4 regions of the Ensifer sp. ENS08 genome follow, and region 1 is predicted to be linked to each of the others. Evidence: predicted binding sites of a transcription regulator. Region 1 holds the regulator's gene; each other region holds the start of a gene.
What was found. The regulator LexA, encoded in region 1, represses DNA repair genes until DNA is damaged. The targets are predictions, from matches to a motif close to TGTTCNNNNTGTGTTCNG.
Positions count from the first base shown of each region.

Region 2: the regulator LexA is predicted to act here: its motif matches at 2,313-2,330, upstream of radA (DNA repair protein RadA).
Region 3: the regulator LexA is predicted to act here: its motif matches at 2,566-2,583, upstream of IB272_RS06560 (UvrD-helicase domain-containing protein).
Region 4: the regulator LexA is predicted to act here: its motif matches at 1,889-1,906, upstream of IB272_RS17280 (DNA polymerase IV).

Region 1 covers NZ_JACVBF010000003.1:53,576-58,532, forward strand. Annotated here, with positions in the region: gene IB272_RS10205 (hypothetical protein) at 1-577, opposite strand, end outside; gene IB272_RS10210 (hypothetical protein) at 704-1,336, opposite strand; gene IB272_RS10215 (hypothetical protein) at 1,660-1,956, shown strand; gene lexA (transcriptional repressor LexA) at 2,193-2,915, shown strand; gene IB272_RS10225 (hypothetical protein) at 3,004-3,336, opposite strand; tRNA gene IB272_RS10230 (tRNA-Cys) at 3,543-3,616, opposite strand; gene IB272_RS10235 (thermonuclease family protein) at 3,769-4,503, opposite strand; gene IB272_RS10240 (hypothetical protein) at 4,725-4,957, opposite strand, start outside.
Region 2 covers NZ_JACVBF010000007.1:238,615-243,571, forward strand. Annotated here, with positions in the region: gene IB272_RS18170 (AraC family transcriptional regulator) at 127-984, opposite strand; gene alr (alanine racemase) at 1,135-2,274, shown strand; gene radA (DNA repair protein RadA) at 2,424-3,827, shown strand; gene IB272_RS18185 (CvpA family protein) at 3,952-4,575, shown strand; gene purF (amidophosphoribosyltransferase) at 4,721-4,957, shown strand, end outside.
Region 3 covers NZ_JACVBF010000002.1:221,680-226,636, forward strand. Annotated here, with positions in the region: gene IB272_RS06560 (UvrD-helicase domain-containing protein) at 58-2,523, opposite strand; gene IB272_RS06565 (carboxymuconolactone decarboxylase family protein) at 2,657-3,064, opposite strand; gene IB272_RS06570 (hypothetical protein) at 3,189-3,833, opposite strand; partial or broken gene IB272_RS34850 (IS5/IS1182 family transposase) at 3,968-4,127, shown strand; gene IB272_RS06575 (EthD family reductase) at 4,179-4,493, shown strand; gene IB272_RS06580 (cyclase family protein) at 4,645-4,957, opposite strand, start outside.
Region 4 covers NZ_JACVBF010000007.1:46,881-51,837, reverse strand. Annotated here, with positions in the region: gene IB272_RS17285 (L,D-transpeptidase family protein) at 1-453, opposite strand, end outside; gene IB272_RS17280 (DNA polymerase IV) at 593-1,885, opposite strand; gene IB272_RS17275 (hypothetical protein) at 2,053-2,694, opposite strand; gene IB272_RS17270 (DUF3572 domain-containing protein) at 2,697-2,966, opposite strand; gene IB272_RS17265 (response regulator) at 3,123-3,494, shown strand; gene IB272_RS17260 (PleD family two-component system response regulator) at 3,512-4,879, shown strand.

The sequences.
Region 1 (4,957 bases):
CCCGCGCCGATCGCTTCTCGCTCGGTGCACTGAACGGGTCGGCTTTCTTCTCCTTGGACTTGCGGCCCTCGTCGGCGATGATCTCGTCGACCGCCCTCTGGCACTTCATCAACTCGTCGGCCGCCGGGCCGGTGCCGCGCAGGCTGAGATTTGCGATGACGCGATCTTCAAACGCGATGGCCAAGGCCCGCTTGCGCACGAAGCCCGTCAGGAACTCGGCGTCGGTGACGTTCACGAACAGAAACTTTCCGCTCGCATCACCGGCAGCGGTCGCCGAGGCGCTCCATGGATCGGTCTTGTCGAAGCGGAAGGTCAGGTCGTACTCTTTGCCGACCTCGAGCGACCTCCAGTCGTCGCTGGCGAAGCTCATATAGAGCGGCGACTCGGAGCCCTTGGGATAGAACCCAAGGCGCAAGGTGACCCCGCCGTCGAATACCGACGAGATGAAGCAGGAGCCCTCCATCGAGGTGTCGGAAGCAACGGTCCAGCCGTCGACATCCTTCCACTTGATGATTTCGGACTCCTCAGCCGCGGCCGATCCCGCGGCGATCAGACAGCTTACCAATCCGACCAGCAATCTACGCATGCAAAACCCCCGTTTGCCCGCATTTTGATAGGTCCCCGCATCGCTGTCGAGGGTGCCTAGCCGATCCCAGGCAATATTTTAGGAATATTCACCTCTCCGCGGCAAGCGGACTGCCCATCACATGGCGAAAGGATCTTTCGATGACTTGGTCTGGCCGCCGCCGGCAAAGGGATCGTTGTTCGGCGCATTGCCACCGGCGCCCGCAAAGGGATCGTTCGCCGCTCCCTGACCGCCATTCGGGATCAAGGCGCTCACCGCCTCCTGGCACTTGAACATCTCGCTTACCGCCTTCATCGAATCACGCAGGCTGAGGCTCGCGACGACGCGCCCCTCGAAGGCCAGCGCCAAGGTGTTCTTGCGAACGAATTCGGTAAAGAAGTCGGTGTTGGAAAAGTTGACGACAAGGGCCTTGGCGCCGGTCAGATCAACACCGAACGCAACGGCCGGCCACTGACGACCACGGTCGAGCTGCAAGGCAACATCGTATTCCCGCTGCGGCTCGATGGATTTCCATTCGGCATTGCCGATCGAAAGAAACGCCAGGTTCGTCGATCCCCGCGGATAAAAGCCGATACGAAGGATAGCGCCGGCGTCATAGCTCGTCGCCGCGTAACACGAGCCTCCCAGGGAAGGATCGGATCCCACCGTCCAGGCGTTGATCCGTTTCCAGATATTCGAACGCCCTTCTTCGGCAGACGCCGCTCCAGCCGTGAGCAACAGGCCGAGCACCACCAACGACAATCTATGCATGCAACCACCCCACTTTCCACGCAAAGTTATCTTTTTTTAGAGGCCTGTCGAGACGGTGAAGGCCCTTCCCCGCAGGGATTTTTGCGCGCCCCAGGCCCGATGCGAAAGCTGGCAGCTCCGATGCATTCTCCGCGCCGGTCCATGAAGAACGGCCGAGACGAGGTCGAGATGGAGCGGCTGGCGCAAATCAGCCACAGCCTGCGGGCAAAGAGCTGTTGAACATGGCAGAGTGATCGCCATGCTTGCTGGACTTCGGAACGAAAGCGCGGTTCACATCGTTTACCAACCCTTAGTCCCACCCCTTCATCAAGTGGACGATCACCGTGCTTGCCGCCCTGCTTCTCGCTTCGATAGTCGCATCGCCCAATATGCCTGACGTCAAGCTCAGTGCCGCGACGGTGGATGAACTCCAGACCGATTTCGAACGGGCCGTACCGTGCCATCAGATCGATGGACGCAATGTTTGGAAGGGCGCGCTCGCGTTCTACATCCAGTCCTTCGTTTATGACGGCGATACGCCCGTTGCGACCGATGCGGCCGACGCAGTGCTTCCGGAAGACAACAGCGCCGAGACGGTGAAGGAGTTCGAAGACGCCTGCTCGGCCTCGCAAGCGACTTAAGTCTCTCCGCGAAGAGAGCCGCGATTCGTTCGAATCACGCGCGCGACCGGCCTGCCCGGCGCTGTTTTGGGACGCAACCGTCGCCGAAAACCGCCCCGCTCCCGCAAAAGTGACCAATCGACCCCCACAGAAGCAGCCAATTGCCTGAATTCACGGAATTTTAGGCACTTGCGGAACACATATGGAACAGATAGTGTCTGTTCTTGATTTGTTTCACGCCTCTGGAGCGACGTGCCATGCTGACCCGCAAGCAACAGGAATTGCTTCTGTTCATCCACGAACGCATGAAGGAGTCGGGCGTACCGCCGTCTTTCGATGAAATGAAGGATGCGCTCGACCTGGCGTCGAAGTCCGGCATTCACCGTTTGATCACGGCGCTCGAAGAACGCGGGTTCATTCGCCGGTTGCCGAACCGGGCGCGCGCGCTCGAAGTCATCAAGCTTCCGGAAGCCTACGCCGCCGGCCAGCAACAGCCGCGCAGAGGCTTCTCGCCGAGCGTGATCGAGGGCAGCCTCGGAAAGCCGCCGGCCGCCGCTCCTGCCACGCCGAAGCCGGCGCCGGTCGCCGAAAGCACGTCTGTTTCCGTCCCGGTGATGGGCCGCATCGCTGCCGGCGTGCCGATCTCGGCGATCCAGAACAACACCCATGACATTACCGTTCCGCTCGACATGATCGGCAGCGGCGAGCATTACGCCCTCGAAGTAAAGGGCGATTCGATGATCGAGGCCGGCATCTTCGATGGCGACACGGTGATCATCCGCAACGGCAACTCGGCCAATCCCGGCGACATCATCGTGGCGCTCGTGGACGACGAGGAAGCGACGCTGAAGCGCTTCCGTCGCAAGGGCGCGTCGATTGCGCTCGAAGCGGCCAACCCCGCCTACGAGACGCGCATTTTCGGACCGGATCGCGTGAAAATCCAGGGCAAGCTCGTCGGGCTGATCCGCCGCTACCATTGAATTCCAGGCAGAACGCCGAATCAAAAGAGCCTCGCCACTGAAAGTGGCGAGGCTCTTTCCATTTAAGGCGACCTGAAATCCAGATCGCTTATTCGTGGATCGTGTATTCGCCGAGTTCGCAGAGATCCTGCGTGTCCTCGGTCGTATCGAGGGCCGAGCCTTCCTCGAATTCGAATCGCATGTCGTATTTGCAGACGTCCCGCCCGTCGGCAATGGTGATCTCCATGCTCTCGCCGGGGTTCAGGACCTGCCGACCGAAAACATCGTCTTCCCATTCATTGACGCCGACCGGCGACGTATAGAAATTCGTCAGTACCGCGCCGGTGTTGTTCTTCAGCTGGAAAACCAGGTCGTCCGCGCGCGCCTCCATAGCGGTCGCCGCAAAACACGCCAACGCCGTCAGGATCAGTCTCTTTTTCATTGATGCCATTGCCTCCGTTCTTAATGTTGACGGACGCTACCGATGCGGTTGATCTCAGCGGAGTCATCGTTCCCCCTCTACCGAATTCACCGAAGCGATAAGATCCGACGGAGGCATAGGAGACGTGGCTTGCGCGGACGTGTCGCGAATTTTACCGCGCTGCCCTAAGGCAGAACGCCAAACCAAATTTAACGAGGTGAGATTATTGGAGGCCTCGCCCGGAATTGAACCGGGGTACAAGGATTTGCAGTCCTCTGCGTCACCACTCCGCCACGAGGCCTCACAGCTCGGATAACCAAGCGTTGGCGCGGATTTAGAATGATTGCAGAAAAACCGCAAGAGGCATTTTCTGAAAAACGCGCCGTCGAATTGCAGGACGGATACTTTCCACAGAACGATCGACGATGTCCGCCGATCGTCTCCCAGCTGATCTCAGCACCAGGGCGTCGGGCGCCCTTCCCACGGCCGCACGAGCCCCTCGGAAACGAGTACACGTCCAAGAGATTGGTCACCGCGGGTGACCAGGCGCAGTTTCTCGCCGGCCTTGGCATCTGATCGCCCTCCCGCCGAGATCAGCCTGAAGTCGCCTGCATTCAGCAATTCGCGCAGGCGCTGCTTGGCGTAGAAGCCGCGCGAACGCTCCTTGTCGCAGCTTGCCTGGCGGATTCGCGGTGCATCGACATCGGCGACGCGGATCGTCTCGCCATGGAAGACGAAGGTCGCGCCATCGATCACGCAGTTGTCGTTGCGAATGCCGCAAAAATAGAACTGATCGGTACGGATGGATGCCGTCTTCACCTCTTCATTGGGCCGCACGAGAGGGGTTGGCGGCGTGACGCCGACATTCACCGACGGCACCGGGGCGGCCAGGACAACCTTCGTCGCCGGGTTGGGCTTCGGATTTGGTTTGTGCCTATCCGCCTGCTGCGCAACGCGCTCCTGCGCTTCAGGAACCGCGCGCTGAGGCTTCGGCTTCGTTTCCGATCGCGATGCAAGGGCCATGACATCCGAAACCACCGGCCAGTGCCGCAAATCGGCGCGATGGTCGTAGGCCATGACGCCGCCAAGGGTGAGCGCTGCGGCCAGATACCACGGCGCCATGCCGCCCTGTTTGCTGGTGCTTCGGCCCGAACTGCGGCGTCGACGTTTCGTAGTGGCTTTGGCCATCGGTCCCCATCCTGATTCGAGACCGCATTATGCGTTTGATGGGTTGCCGAAAAGTTTTCGAGGGCACCCCAACAGAGGGGAAGACCGCGAGGAACCGGTCATTCGCCTGCGCGGCCACGGCCCTTGTTGAGAGATTCGGAATTGGTACGGGACGGCCGCGAGGAACCGAAAACTGCCGACCGCCCTGCCTCGACAACAAGATCGTTAAATCGGCGTCCGGCTCAGGAGCCGTTCGAGGAGTTGGCCTTCCCGCGCCAGCGCGCCCACCAGACGGCCAGACGACGACGGCGGCGGCGAACCGAGGGAATGTCGTGGGAAAGCACGATCAGGCCCAACGGTATCATCCAGAAGCCCAGCACGGGCAGGAAACCGAGAAAACCGCAGAACACCAGCAGCGAACCCAGCAGGATGCGCAGCAGCGGAGAGTCGGGCAGCGCGATACGCCATTTGCCCA
Region 2 (4,957 bases), on a different contig from region 1:
CGCACTTCTTTCCTGCAACGTCCACGTCTCCATTCGCGCGATGCGCCGCCCTTCCACACAGGCGCGCGATCGCAATTGCCCGAGTGTTCTAGGACTCGGGCTGCGGATCGTCTTGAACGAAAGTGATCAGCCGGCGCGGAAGGCCCCAGGGGTGACGCCGGTGCGCGCCTTGAAATGACGGCTGAAATGCGCCTGGTCGGCAAAACCGCATTGATAGGCTGCGTCCACCGCCGACCAGCCGTGCCGCAGCAGTGTCTTTGCCGCCCGCACGCGCTTGTCGGTCAGGAACGCATGCGGGGTGATGTGGAACTCCTTGCGGAACGCGCGGATGAGGTGGGCGCGGCTGAGGCCGGCGACCTTCGCCAGTTCCTCGAGCCCGATGTCCTCGGCATAGTTTTCCGCCAGGAAGTCGCGCGCCCGGTGAACGGCCGATTGCTCGCGCGTTTCGATCGGCGTGATGATCGTGCTGCCGTGGCGCTCGAACATCGCGGCAAGCACCGCGAACATTTTTTCCTCCGCCTCGAGCGTCGCCCCCGACACTTCGAGCGTGCGGTGGGCCTGATGGAAGGAAAGAGCCAGGTCCGGCGCCTGCAAAACACGCTTGGAGAAGGATGGCGTGCCCTTGAAAGCGCGTCCGGTGACATCCTCGATGATGCTCACCAGCAGTTCGGCGCTGGGATAGACCATGCGATAGCGATAGCCGCTGCCGCCCGGATGACCGTCGTGAATTTCGTCGGGATTGATCAGATAAAAGTATCCGGGGCCGGCCTCCGAACGCTCGCCCTTGATCTTGCTGATCTGCGAGCCGGCCTCGATGGCGCCGATGCTGAAGGTTTCGTGCGCGTGCGGCGCAAATTCATGGGTGATGAAGGTCGCCGTCAGACATTCCATGCCCATGAAGCGGGAATCCCGCCAGAAGCGCGTGCGCTCGGCGCCCTCTATCGGCATGACATCGATGGCTTCTTCCTGCGAAATTGTCTGCATGGCAAAACCATAGTGCGCCTGCGCGGCTGCGTCTTGCACAAAAGTGCTCGTTTGCCTGGTCCATCCGCGAGGGCGCTGCGACAGGGGAATATTTGCGACGCTCTGCGCTTGGCTGTATTGATCCTGGATCATCCACGCAGAGTGCCCGGCATGCTTCCTCCAGACTTCCTTTCCGCTTCCAACCGGCTCACGATCGATCTTGGCGCGCTTGCCGACAACTGGCGGGCCATGAACAAGCGCTCCGGCAAGGCGCGTGCCGCAGCCGTCCTCAAGGCGGATGCCTATGGCATCGGCATCGCGCAGGCGGCCCCTGCCCTCTATGCGGCCGGCGCCCGCGATTTCTTTGTCGCCAATGCCGAGGAAGGCGCAGCACTCCGTCCGCTTGCACCGGACGGCCGGATCTACATTCTCGCCGGGATGTGGCCGGGCAACGAGGCGCTGTTCTTCGACAACGATCTGGTGCCGGTCATCAACTCGGACGAGCAGCTGGCGGTGTTCATGGCCGCCCTTTCCGAGCGTGGCGACCACCCTTGCGTGCTGCATGTGGATACCGGCATGAACCGGCTCGGCCTTACGGTCGAGCAGGCCGTTGCGCTTGCGACAGACCCGGCGCGGCCGGCAAGCTTTTCGCCGGTGCTGATCATGAGCCATCTCGTCAGCGCCGACGATCCGGACCATCGGCTGAATGGCCTTCAACTCCGTCGCTTCCATGAGGTGTCGACTGCCTATGAAGGGGTCGATGCGAGCCTTGCCAACTCCGGCGGCGTCTTCCTCGGGCCCGACTATCATTTCGACCTGACCCGGCCGGGCATCGCCGTCTATGGCGGCGAGGCGGTGAACGACATCCCCAACCCGATGAAGCCGGTGGTGACCGCCGACGCACGGATCATCCAGGTGCGCGACGTGGCCGCCGGCGGCACCGCGAGCTATGGCGCCTCTGCCCGCTTCGACCGCGACAGTCGCATCGCCACGGTGGCTGTGGGATATGCCGATGGCTATCACCGTTCCGTGTCCGGCGGCGGCGTCACGCTCAGGCAGGCAACGCCATCAGGGGCCTTCGGTTTCCTGCACGGCCAGAAGGTCCCGCATGTCGGGCGCGTCACCATGGACCTCAGTCTCTTCGACGTCACGGACCTTCCTGAAAGCGCGGTACGACCGGGTGATTACATCGAGCTCTTCGGCCGGCACATCGCCATCGACGATGTCGCGCGCGCCGGAGGGACGATCGGCTACGAGATGCTGACCAGCCTCGGCCGCCGCTATATCAGGCACTATATCGACAGCGTCTGACGCGCTCCTTCAGCTCATTTTTCGGTCATTCTTGCAGAAATTCACCTTTTGTTCCGCACTTTGCGGCATTATGTGACGATACAGGTGATTCTTTGCCGCCGACGTCCCCTCGCGACGTCGGCGGTCTCACATTCCGAAAGTCGATGCCGATGGCGAAAGCGCGTACCCAATTCATCTGCCAGAACTGCGGCACGATCCACACTCGCTGGGTGGGAAAATGCGAAGGCTGCGGCGAGTGGAACACGATCATCGAGGACGACCCGACGGCAGGCATCGGCGGCGGTCCGTCGCGCGCGCCGAAGAAGGGACGCCCGGTCGCACTCACCACCCTCTCGGGCGAGATCGAAGACGCGCCGCGCATCCAGACAGGCATCTCGGAACTCGACCGGGTGACCGGAGGCGGCTTCGTGCGCGGATCGGCGCTGCTCGTCGGCGGCGATCCCGGCATCGGCAAGTCGACGGTGCTGATGCAGGCAGCGGCCGCGCTCTCGCGCCGCAAGCATCGCGTCATCTATGTCTCGGGCGAAGAGGCTGTGGCGCAGGTGCGTCTTCGCGCCCAGCGGCTGGGGGCTGCCGACAGCGATGTGCTGCTCGCTGCTGAGACCAACGTCGAGGACATTCTGGCAACGCTGTCGGAAGGCAAGCGCCCGGATCTCGTGATCATCGATTCGATCCAGACGCTCTGGAGCGACATCGTCGATTCCGCGCCGGGCACGGTGACCCAGGTTCGCACCGGCGTGCAGGCGATGATCCGCTTTGCCAAGCAGACGGGAACCGCCGTCGTGCTCGTCGGCCATGTGACCAAGGAGGGCCAGATCGCCGGTCCGCGCGTCGTCGAGCATATGGTCGACGCCGTGCTCTACTTCGAAGGCGACCGCGGCCATCACTATCGTATCCTGCGCACCGTCAAGAACCGCTTCGGCCCAACCGACGAGATCGGCGTGTTCGAAATGTCGGACAAGGGCCTGCGCGAGGTCGCCAACCCGTCGGAACTGTTTCTCGGCGAACGCAACGAGAAATCGCCGGGCGCCGCCGTCTTTGCCGGCATGGAAGGCACCCGCCCGGTTCTCGTCGAAGTGCAGGCGCTGGTCGCCCCGACCTCGCTCGGCACGCCGAGACGCGCCATCGTCGGCTGGGATTCCGCGCGGCTCTCGATGATCCTTGCCGTGCTGGAAGCCCATTGCGGCGTGCGGCTCGGCCAGCACGACGTCTATCTCAACATCGCCGGTGGCTACCGCATTTCCGAGCCGGCGGCCGATCTAGCTGTGGCTTCCGCACTGGTTTCATCGCTTGCCGGGCTTGCCCTTCCGGCGGATTGCGTCTATTTCGGCGAAGTCAGCTTGTCGGGTGCCATCCGGCCGGTTGCGCATACCGCACAACGCCTTAAGGAAGCCGAGAAGCTCGGGTTCTCCCAGGCGGTCCTGCCGTCCGCTTCGACCGAACTGCCGAAAAACGGCAATGGCCGCTGGAGCGAGATGGAAAGCCTGCCCGATCTGGTGGCGCGCATCGCGGGGTCGCGAAACGCGCTGAGACCGGTGGAGGACGAAGACTGAAAGATGCGGATGCCGCAGGCCGCCCTTTAAGGGCCGCAAACAGGCTGCAAATGCCCTGAACTCAGGGCCGATGGCGGATAGGCTTGAGGAGACCCGGACGAACCGGGTCCGGAGTAAGGACAAAATGCCCATTACAATTCTCGACGGTATCGTTCTCGGCGTCGCCCTGTTTTCCGCAATCCTGGCCATGGTTCGAGGCTTCTCGCGCGAGGTGCTTTCGGTCGCGAGCTGGGTGGGTGCGGCGGCTGCCGCCTACTTCCTCTACCCGCATCTTCTGCCCTATGCGAAGCAGTATACCAACAGCGACACGGTCGCGATGATCGGATCGGCGGCGGTGATCTTCCTGATCGCGCTGATCATCATCTCCTTCATCACCATGCGGATCGCCGATTTCATCATCGACAGCCGCATCGGCGCGCTCGACCGCACGCTCGGCTTCCTGTTCGGCGCTGCCCGCGGCATCCTTTTGGTCGTCGTCGCCATGCTGTTCTTCAACTGGCTCGTCGCTCCGCAGCAGCAGCCGACCTGGGTCACCCAGGCCAAGTCGAAGCCGCTGCTCGACAATCTCGGCAACAAGCTGATCGCGCTTTTGCCCGAAGAGGCCGATGCCACCATTCTCGATCGCCTGCGCGGCAAGGACACGACCGGCGAAGGCGAAGGCGAAGCGCCGGCAACGACGCCAGGCCAGGCACCTGCGACGACGCCGGACCAGGCGCCCGCCGACGACGCCCCGGCCACCAACGGCTGAGACAGGAATGATTTGCCGACAAAGCCCGCCCCGCGGGCTTTGTCCTTTTGGGGAATAACGCTTGCAGCCGTTTTCAGCTAAGATTGCTTGAAGACGGCGGGCCTGATCACGATATGCGCACCGGTACGGAGCAAAGGCGACTGTGATGACCGATAGATCCATCGAAATCCACGATGAACTCGAAGGCGACGAGCTGCACGAAGAGTGCGGCGTCTTCGGCATACTGGGGCACTCGGACGCGGCGGCGCTGACGGCGCTGGGCCTGCATGCGCTCCAGCATCGCGGCCAGGAAGCAGCCGGCATCGTCACCTTTGACGGCAAGCAGTTCTGCACCGAGAAGCGCATGGGCCTCGTCGGCGACCACTACACGGATCCGGCGACG
Region 3 (4,957 bases), on a different contig from region 1:
TGAGATCGATGGTTGTGCAGTCCATAGGGAGTGCACGTGAGGAGGGCTTCGACCTCCTCACGCCTTCTCCACAAATCCATCCAGCACCCGCTTCTGGCCGGCGCGGTCGAAGTCGATGGTGAGCTTGTTGCCTTCGATGGCGGCGATGTTGCCGTTGCCGAACTTCATGTGGAAGACGCGGTCGCCGACCGAGAAACGCGAGGGTTCGGTGGCCGTCGATTTCGCCACCAGCTCGCCGTCGATCGTGCGGCCGCGCGGGCCGCTTTCGCCGTAGCCGATGCGCTCGACCGCGTGGCCGGAGCGGGTGCCCCAGTTGTCGCGGGTGGCGTCGGAGCGGTGCTGCTGGGCGCGCTTCCAGCCGGGCGTGGAGTAGTTGTTCTGGAAGGGATCAGCCTTGTCGAAGCGCGACTGGCCGTAGCCGCCGCGACCATAGCCGCCATAGGATTGTTCATTCTCGGCCACGTCCACATGGGCGAGCGGCAGCTCCTCGAGGAAGCGTGACGGCATGGTCGACTGCCAAAGGCCGTGGATGCGGCGGTTGGAGACGAACCAGATGTGGCAGCGATGCTTGGCGCGGGTGATGCCGACATAGGCGAGGCGCCGTTCTTCCTCAAGGCCGGAGCGGCCGCCCTCATCAAGCGCGCGCTGGTGCGGGAACAGGCCTTCCTCCCAGCCGGGCAGGAAGACAGTATCGAACTCCAGGCCCTTGGCCGAGTGCAGCGTCATGATCGAGACGGCATCGAGGTTCTCGTTCTGCTCGGCATCCATGACCAGAGCGACGTGTTCGAGGAAGCCGCGCAGGCTCTCGAAGGCTTCCATCGAGCGGATGAGTTCCTTCAGGTTTTCCAACCGTCCGGGGGCTTCCGCCGTCTTGTCGTTCTGCCACATGGCCGTATAGCCGCTCTCGTCGAGGATCTGCTCGGCAAGCTCGGTGTGTACGGTCGTTTCAAGCAGGCTCTGCCAGCGGCGGAAATCGGTGACGACGTCGAACAGTGCCTTGCGCGCCTTCGGCTTCAGCTCGTCGGTCTCGATGATCTCGGAGGCAGCCGCCAGCATCGGGATGTCGCGGGCGCGGGCATAGTCGTGCAGCGTGCGCACGGTGGTGTCGCCAAGACCGCGCTTCGGCGTGTTGACGATGCGCTCGAAGGCGAGATCGTCGGCCGGCTGGCAGACGAGGCGGAAATAGGCCATGGCATCGCGGATTTCGAGGCGCTCGTAGAAGCGCGGGCCGCCGATGACGCGGTAGTTGAGGCCGAGCGTGACGAAGCGGTCTTCGAATTCGCGCATCTGGAACGAGGCGCGCACAAGGATCGCCATGTCGTTGAGCTTGTGGCTCTTTCGCTGCAACTGCTCGATCTCTTCGCCGACGGCGCGGGCTTCCTCTTCGGAATCCCAGGCGGCGTGCACCTGCACCTTCTCATCATCCGGATCGGTGCGGTCGGTAAAGAGCGTCTTGCCGAGGCGGCCCTCGTTGTGGGCGATCAGGTGACCGGCAGCGCCCAGAATGTGCTCGGTCGAGCGGTAGTTGCGCTCAAGCTTGATCACCTTGGCGCCCGGGAAATCCTTTTCGAAGCGCAGGATATTGTCCACTTCCGCGCCGCGCCAGCCATAGATCGACTGGTCGTCGTCGCCCACGCAGCAGACGTTCTGCGGTACGCCCTTGGGGCGCTGGGCAAGCAGCCGCAGCCACATGTACTGCGCCGTGTTGGTGTCCTGGTACTCGTCGACGAGAATGTAGCGGAACTTGTCGTGATAGTCCTTCAGCACATCCGCATGCATGCGGAAGATGCGGATCGGGTGCAAAAGAAGATCGCCGAAGTCGCAGGCGTTCAGCGTCAACAGCCGGTTCTGGTAGGCAGCATAGAGTTCGCGGCCCTTGCCGTTGGCAAAGGCGCGGGCGTCGCCCTCGGGGATCTGCGCCGGATCGAGGCCCTTGTTCTTCCAGCCGTCGATCATGCCGGCAAACTGCTTGGCCGGCCAGCGCTTGTCATCGACGCCTTCGGCCTGGATGAGCTGCTTGATCAGCCGCACCACGTCATCGGTGTCGAGAATGGTGAAATCGGAACGCAGGCCGACGAGCTCGGCGTGGCGGCGCAGCAGCTTGACGCCGATCGAGTGGAAGGTGCCGAGCCAGGGCATGCCTTCGACCGCATGGCCGACGAGCACGCCGATGCGCTCCTTCATCTCGCGCGCCGCCTTGTTGGTGAAGGTCACCGCCAGGATCTGCGAGGGAAAGGCGCGGTTGGTCGAAAGGATATGGGCGATGCGGGTCGTCAGCACCCGGGTCTTGCCGGTGCCGGCGCCGGCAAGCACGAGCACGGGGCCATCGAGCGTCTCGACCGCTTCGGACTGTTCCGGGTTGAGGCCGGAGAGATAGTCCGGGCGCGGCTGGGCGCGATCGCGCGCCGCCATGGCGCGCGCGGCGATGCCGCCCGTTGCCGGAATACCTGCGGGGGCGGGCTGCTGCTTGCGCGGCGCCGGCTCCTCGTCGAAGAAGGGAATATCGTCGAAACCACTCATCATGCGGCTCAATGTAGTGATTCGGTGGGGAAAGGCCAGAAAGGATGTTCTTCTTTTATTCCGTTTTCTGCGCCAGCCGCACCAAGCCTGTGGAAAGACAGGCGATTTCGAGACCGCTTATTCTTGGTCGCGCGGACTATTCTTTTGTCTTGTCGAAGGCGGTATCCACAGGCACCTGCAGCGCCGTCGCCAACTGGTTGGTGCGGGCGGCAAGCGAGATTACCCTGAGCAGGTCCGCATGCTCGGCGTCGGTCATGCCTTTCGCCCTTGCCGCCGCCGTATGGGAATGGGCGCAGTAGCCGCAGCCATTGGTGACGGAGACGGCGACATAGAGCATCTCCTTGACCAGCGGATCGAGCGCCGAGGGCGTTGCCATCACCGCTTTCACGTCGCGCCAGGTCTGTTCCAGGAGCTCCGGATCGAAGGCGAGCCAAAGCCACATATTGTTGATGAAGTCGGATTTGCGGGTGGTGCGAATGTCGTCGAACACGGCTTTGACACGCGGATCGGATTCCGGGTTCTGAGGCGGGGATACGGTGCTCATGGGGCTCCTTCGCTGTTGTTCTCGGCGGTTGTGTGCGGGCCGGCCGGTCGCCTGAAGCGGTGACGATAGCCGACGTCGCGGCGATTGCCAGCGCTGCGTTTTGGGGAAGCCGTCGCCGATGCGTTCAGTTGGGGATTTCGTTGCAGGGCTGATTGTTCGTGCCGAATGGTCCGGTCGTAAACAGCACGCCCTTGCTCGAGCCCTGATAGGCGTTGCCGTTCTGCGTGACAATGAAGACCCTGCGGCCGCAAAAGCCCGTCGGCTGCGCGGCAACCACGCGCGTCTGGCCACTGGCGTCAGTGACGGTCTTGGGGTTGCAGGCGCCATAGGGTGTGTCGGCCATGCGAACGGTTGCCGTCGAACTGCGGCTGAGCGGCGCGGAACTGCCGGGTGGGTACGTCCCTGAAGCCGTGCCTGCAGCGGCCACGGTCGATTGCGTGATCTGAAAATCTGCCGTGCTGTCGTCGTAGCGGCACCGCTTGATGGCCCAGATCCAGACGGCAATGTCGCGCACACCGCTCTCGGGATCCTCGGCCGAAGCCGCAATGGTGAGCGGGGCCAGATCGGGGACGCTTCGGCGGCGGTTACAGCAGCCGCTGTCGTTGAAGACCGGGTCGGGATTGCCATGGTCATCCAGGATGCCGGTGATTTCGAGTTTCGTGGTCGGGCCGGTCTTGTCGTCCGCCTGGACAGTCACGGTCTGACACCCCGCAAGAAGCAGGCCCATGGAGACGAGTGCGAATGTCAGGCAAAATGCATGCGGCCCCATGACGACCCCCGCCATTGTCCGTACCGCTGCCCAAGATACTCCCGAAGACTTTTGCCCGCAAACAAGCGCCTTCCTTTGCCGCGCTCGATCAACCCCGCGGCATCGTTGCCGTCCAGAAACGATGCCCGTCCGTCAGCACCTTCCTCTGTCGCTATCGCAACCTCGTCGAACGCTTCGTCAGCACTCAGGCACTTCCGTGCCGTCGTCACCGGCTTCGACAAGCACAGCGAAAACGACCTTGCTCTCGTCAAACTCGCTTCAGCCAAAACCTGGTTGTGCTCTACAGGTCGGTGACCTAGAAGAAGCTTCGAACGCTCGGAGCGGCGTTCAGGCAGGAGCCCGACCATGATCAAGATGAGCGTCTACTATCCGGCCGATGGCGGCTCGAAGTTCGATCACGACTACTACCGCACCCGCCACATGCCACTGATCCAGGAACGGCTCGGCGATGCCTGCCTGCGCTACGAGATCGATAAGGGCCTTGCGGGTCGCGAGCCTGGAAGCGCGCCGGGGTTCGTCGCGGCGTGCCACGTCTACTCGCCGAGCCTCGAGACATTCCAGGAGGCGTTAGGTCCCCACCGCGCCGAGATTGCCGCGGACGTCGCCAACTATACGGACATCGCGCCCATCGTGCAGATCAGCGAAGTCGTTGGAGGGTAGGGTGCTTTGGCGCACCATGACCCATGGTGGCGCAGCCGGTGCAGAACCGGTTGACGGTCGGGGACATGTGGTTGCCGTCGAAGCGTAAACGACCTTGCTCTCGTCAGTCTCGCTTCAGCCAAAACCTGGTTGTGCTCTATAGGTTGGTGACCTAGGCCAGCGCGAAGACGCGGGCCGGGCCGCCGGTGCCGCCGCGGTGCTTCGGTGCGCCGAGGATGAGGGTTGCGCCCTTGACCGGCAGCTTGTCGAGATTGGCTGCTGCCTCCAGCCCCCAGCGACCCTCCGGCAGCCAGGCGTAATGCGTGGCGAAATCGGGCGAGGGGCCATGGTCGAGCGACAGCGTATCGACGGCGATACCGGCTGCCTTGCTTTCCTCGATCAGATATTTGGCCGCCTCGACGTGGAAGCCGGGGAAATGCAGCTTGCCGCCGCCATCGGCATTGCGGAACTTGTCCGTGCCCAGA
Region 4 (4,957 bases), on a different contig from region 1:
GGCGCTCTTGACCTCCAAGGGCGTTATCTGCCGGTCGGAGATCAGCACGTGCACGCCGCGCTCGGTCAACTTGTAGAGCGAGGCAGCAAATTCGCTCGGTAACCGCACGCAGCCATGGGACGCCGGATAGTCCGGCACATGGTTGGAGCCATGCAGAGCAATGCCCGACCAAGTGAGCCGCTGCATGAACGGCATCGGCGCGTTCGAATAGATGTTCGACTTGTGATGACGCCGCTTTTCCAGGATCGAAAAGATGCCCGATGGCGTCGTGTGGCCCGCCTTGCCGGTCGAGACCGGTGATGTCGCAATGACAGCGTCGCCGTCATAGACGACGAGCGATTGCTGATCTTTCGAGACGATGATCTGCAGCGGCCCGCGACTGCCTGCAAAGCCGGTAGCCGGCGACAAAAGCAGTGCGACGACGCTGGCGGTGAGAGCGAAACGCGATACCATACACTCAACCCAACACGTGACTTGGCGAACAAGCCTAGCCTTCAATCTTTAAGGAATTCATCCTGCTGTGTGGGCTGTCGATCAAGGTTGCGTGATCGCTTTGCGAAGCGTGCCTGCTCGGGCAAGCACGCTTGCGGTCTCACGGATCGCGTTTTCTGGTGCCGAAAGTGTAGCCGGTTTCGACGCTCGCCTTGCCGAATTTGTCGCGCAGCTTGTTGATCGCGTCCTCGGCCGCAGCGCGCCTGGTGGCCGCGGGATCGACGAGATCGGGCGGATCGGCGAGATCCGGGGCGGAGAGATCGCTGACACCGATGCCGATCAGCCGATACTTCGTTCCGTCCGCCTCTTTTTCGAGAAGCTGCAGGCCGATGCGGAAGATGCGGTCGGCAAGGCGGGTAGGGCTATCCAGGCGCCGGTTGCGGGTGCGGATCTTGAAGTCGGCGGTTTTGAGCTTGAGAACGACCGTCTGGCCGGCGAGTTCCGACTTTCGCAGCCGGTGGGCCACTTGCTCGCTGAGGCGCCGCAGATGCGTGACCAGATCGTCATAGCGCGCGATATCGTCGTTGAACGTCGTCTCTGCGGAAACGCTCTTGGCTTCCCCGTCGATTTCGACCGCTCTCTCGTCGAGCCCGCGCGATAGGCGAAAGAGCCGCTGCCCCATGGTGCCATAGCGCCGCATCAGGTCGCCTTCCTCCATGGTCTGCAATTGCCCGATCGTGCGCACGCCGTCACGCTCCAACGTGGCGGCAAAGGCCTTGCCGACGCCCCAGATCAGGGTCACCGGCTTCTCGCGCAGAAACTCCAGCGCCTCGGCTTGGCCGATGACGGAAAAGCCGCGCGGCTTTTGCAGGTCGGACGCCACCTTGGCGAGAAACTTGCAATAGGAGAGGCCGACCGAGACGGTGATGCCGACTTCCTGCTCGATCCGGCGGGCGAGCCGCGCAAGCGTGCGTGCCGGTGGATCGTGATGCAGTCGCTCCGTGCCGCTGAGTTCGAGGAAGGCTTCGTCGATCGACAGCGGCTGCACCAGCGGGGTCAGTTCCTGCATCAGCGTGCGCACCTCGCGGCCGACGCGGGCGTATTTCTCCATATTGGGCTTGATGACGATGGCCTGGGGGCAGGCTTCCAGCGCCTTGAACATCGGCATGGCCGAGCGCACGCCGTGAATGCGGGCGACGTAGCAGGCGGTGGAGACCACGCCGCGTTTGCCGCCGCCGATGATCACCGGCTTGTCGGCAAGCTCCGGGTTGTCGCGCTTCTCGATCGAGGCATAGAAGGCGTCGCAGTCGATGTGCGCCAGCGTCAGGTCATAGAGCTCCGCATGCCGCAGAATGCGCGGGCTGCCGCAGGCAAGGCAGCGCCGCACCGACGCCGCCTGTTCCTTGAGGCAGTCGCGGCAGAAGCCTGGAGAGTGAGCAGCGCTGTCGGGCATATCGGGAACAAATATTGAACATTGCGACCTTAAGCTCTACTCTAGCGAGTCTCAAGGAGGCGCGATTGGAAATCACAATGCAATTGTCGCCGTTGAAAAGGATCACCGGGCGCGTCTTGCGCAGCGCCGGCGCGGCTGAATTTGCGCCGACGGGCAGCCGATCCGGGCTAGCCGCGGAAGTGCGCGCGAATGGCTGCGGCTGCCTCCGGCCAGTCTGCGACGGCGCGGATGTCGGCGTCGAGCTTCGGCGCGAGCGCCTTGAACTCCGAGTCGGCCATGAGGTTTATCGGCAGGCAGGTCGGCGCGTGATCCTTCACCGATCGCAGGTTGCGAAGCATGTCGTCGATGAAGACGAGGGGGACGGTGCGGCTGCCGTGAAGTTTTTGGACGATCGGCCCCTTCGGCTCTTCGGACGCAAGCAGCGGATAGGGCAGGCCGAGCCGGTCAAGAAGAGCGCGACGAACCGCAGCGTGCTGCGGCGGCATCGCAGTCAGAAAGACGATATCGGCTTCCTCCGACAATGCGGCCAGGGTCTCGACGACCTTGGCGGCGGGCGTTTGCCAACGATCCTGCGAGCCGTAGAAGGTGTCGAGCAGGATCTTGACCTCTGGCTCCGTCACCGGCTGCTCGTCCGCGTGGGTGATGATGTTGCCGGTCAGGCGAAACGATCGGGGCAGGAGGACATGGCCGCAGCTCCCAAGGAACGCTTTGAACGGATTGATGAATTCAAGCACGACATCGTCGATGTCGCTGACGATCAGCGGGCGGTTTCCAAGCGTGATGCGGTGAGCTGTCGGCGCGTTTGCCACCCTCAATCCTCGAAGCCTGCGTGGCCGGAAAGTACCATATGGGCGCGCACGACGTCTTCAGGCGCCGTACCAGTCGCCGTGCAGAATGCCATCAGGGTCGGCTCATGGTCCATCAGAAAGGCGACGAGCCCGCCCATGAAGCCGGGTTCGGCAATCGCGTTGCGCAACGCCGTCGGGTCCGTGCCGGTCAGCGCCAGAAAGCGGGACAGAAGCTCAGGCTCGCCGGCAAGCCAGGAGAGAATGTCGATGGCGATTTCGTCGGCGCTCTTCAATGGTTTGCCCCCGTATGGTTTTTACGTGCGGAGTTACCTATTTTTCAACCAAATAGGCCTATCTCTGACGTTGAGGAAATGGGTCGAGTCGTCGGCTCCGCACGTTAATTGTCCTGAGGAGACTTGCAAGGTGACGATGGACAGCAAGGGATCGACATGCCCAAACAGGTGATGATTGTTGAGGACAACGAGCTGAACATGAAGCTCTTCCGCGACCTGATTGAGGCCTCCGGCTATGCGACGATCCAGACTCGCAACGGCATGGAGGCGCTCGAGCTCGCGCGCAAGCATCGGCCCGATCTCATTCTCATGGACATTCAGCTGCCGGAGGTTTCCGGTCTGGAAGTGACGAAGTGGTTGAAGGAAGACGATGAGCTACACGTCATCCCGGTCATCGCCGTGACCGCCTTTGCGATGAAGGGAGACGAGGAGCGGATCCGCCAGGGCGGGTGCGAAGCCTATGTCTCCAAGCCGATCTCCGTACCGAAGTTCATTGAGACGATCAAAACCTACCTGGGCGATGCCTGAGCGGCGGGAAAATTGATATGACTGCGCGTATTCTTGTTGTCGATGACGTTCCGGCCAATGTGAAGCTGCTCGAAGCCCGGTTGCTTGCCGAGTACTTCGACGTGCTGACGGCCAGTGACGGTTATGCCGCCCTGGCGCTCTGCGAAAAGACGCCCATCGACCTGGTGCTGCTCGATATCATGATGCCCGGTCTCGATGGTTTCGAAGTCTGCGAACGGCTGAAGGCGAACCCGAAGACGGCACATATCCCGGTTGTCATGGTCACCGCGCTCGACCAGCCTTCTGATCGCGTGCGTGGCCTGAAGGCCGGCGCCGACGATTTCCTGACGAAGCCCGTCAACGATCTGCAGCTGATGTCGCGGGTGAAGAGCTTGGTGCGGCTGAAGAACGTCAGCGATGAGCTGCGCCTGCGGGCCCAGACGGCGCAGACGATCGGGCTTGAAGATGTTGGCCGGGCGGACCGGCCTGACGAGCCCGGCAACGTCCTGCTCGTCGATGGCCGCGGCTCGTCGCAGGAGCGGCTGCAGCGCGCCCTCAAGCCGATTGCCGAGGTCTCGGTCATCTCCGATCCGCAGGCGGCATTGTTCGAGGCGGCGGAGAACAATTTCGACCTCGTCATCGTCAATGCGAATTTCGACGACTACGATCCGTTGCGGCTCTGCTCGCAGTTGCGTTCGCTGGAGCGCACCCGTTTCATCCCTATCCTGCTGATCGCCGAGCAGGGCAGCGACGAGTTGGTTGTCCGCGCGCTCGATCTGGGCGTGACGGACTATCTGATGCGGCCGGTCGATCCCAATGAACTGATTGCCCGGTCGATGACCCAGATCCGGCGCAAGCACTGCAATGACAGGCTGCGGTCGAGCGTGCAGCAAACCATCGAGCTTGCCGTCACCGACGGCCTCACCGGGCTGCATAACCGGCGCTATTTCGACACGCACCTGAAACTGCTGATGGATCGGGCTGCTGCGCGCGGTCGGCCGCTGTCCATCTGCATGACCGATATCGACCGCTTCAAGCAGGTTAACGACACCTACGGCCATGACGTTGGCGACGAAGTCTTGCGGGAATTCGCCAATCGCATCCGCACGACGGTGCGGGGTGCCGACCTTGCCTGCCGGTTCGGCGGTGAAGAGTTCATCGTGGTGATGCCGGATACGTCAGCCGAAATGGCGGCCGGTGTCGCCGAGCGTCTGCGCACGATCATCGAAAGCCTGCCATTTGCGATCCCGCAGGCGGACGGCCCCCTGAAGGTCACCGCGTCCATGGGGATTGCCACGCTCAGGCCCGGCAGCGACACGGCCGAAGCGCTGCTGAAGCGCGCCGATACGGCGCTCTATCAGGCCAAGCACGAAGGCCGAAATCGGGTGGTGGCAGCCGCCGCCTGAGCCGCGCCTGCTGCGTTTCTGGCCTCAAAGCACCCCAGGGAATTTCTTTGCCCGCCTCTTGCGGCCTGCATTCAAAGT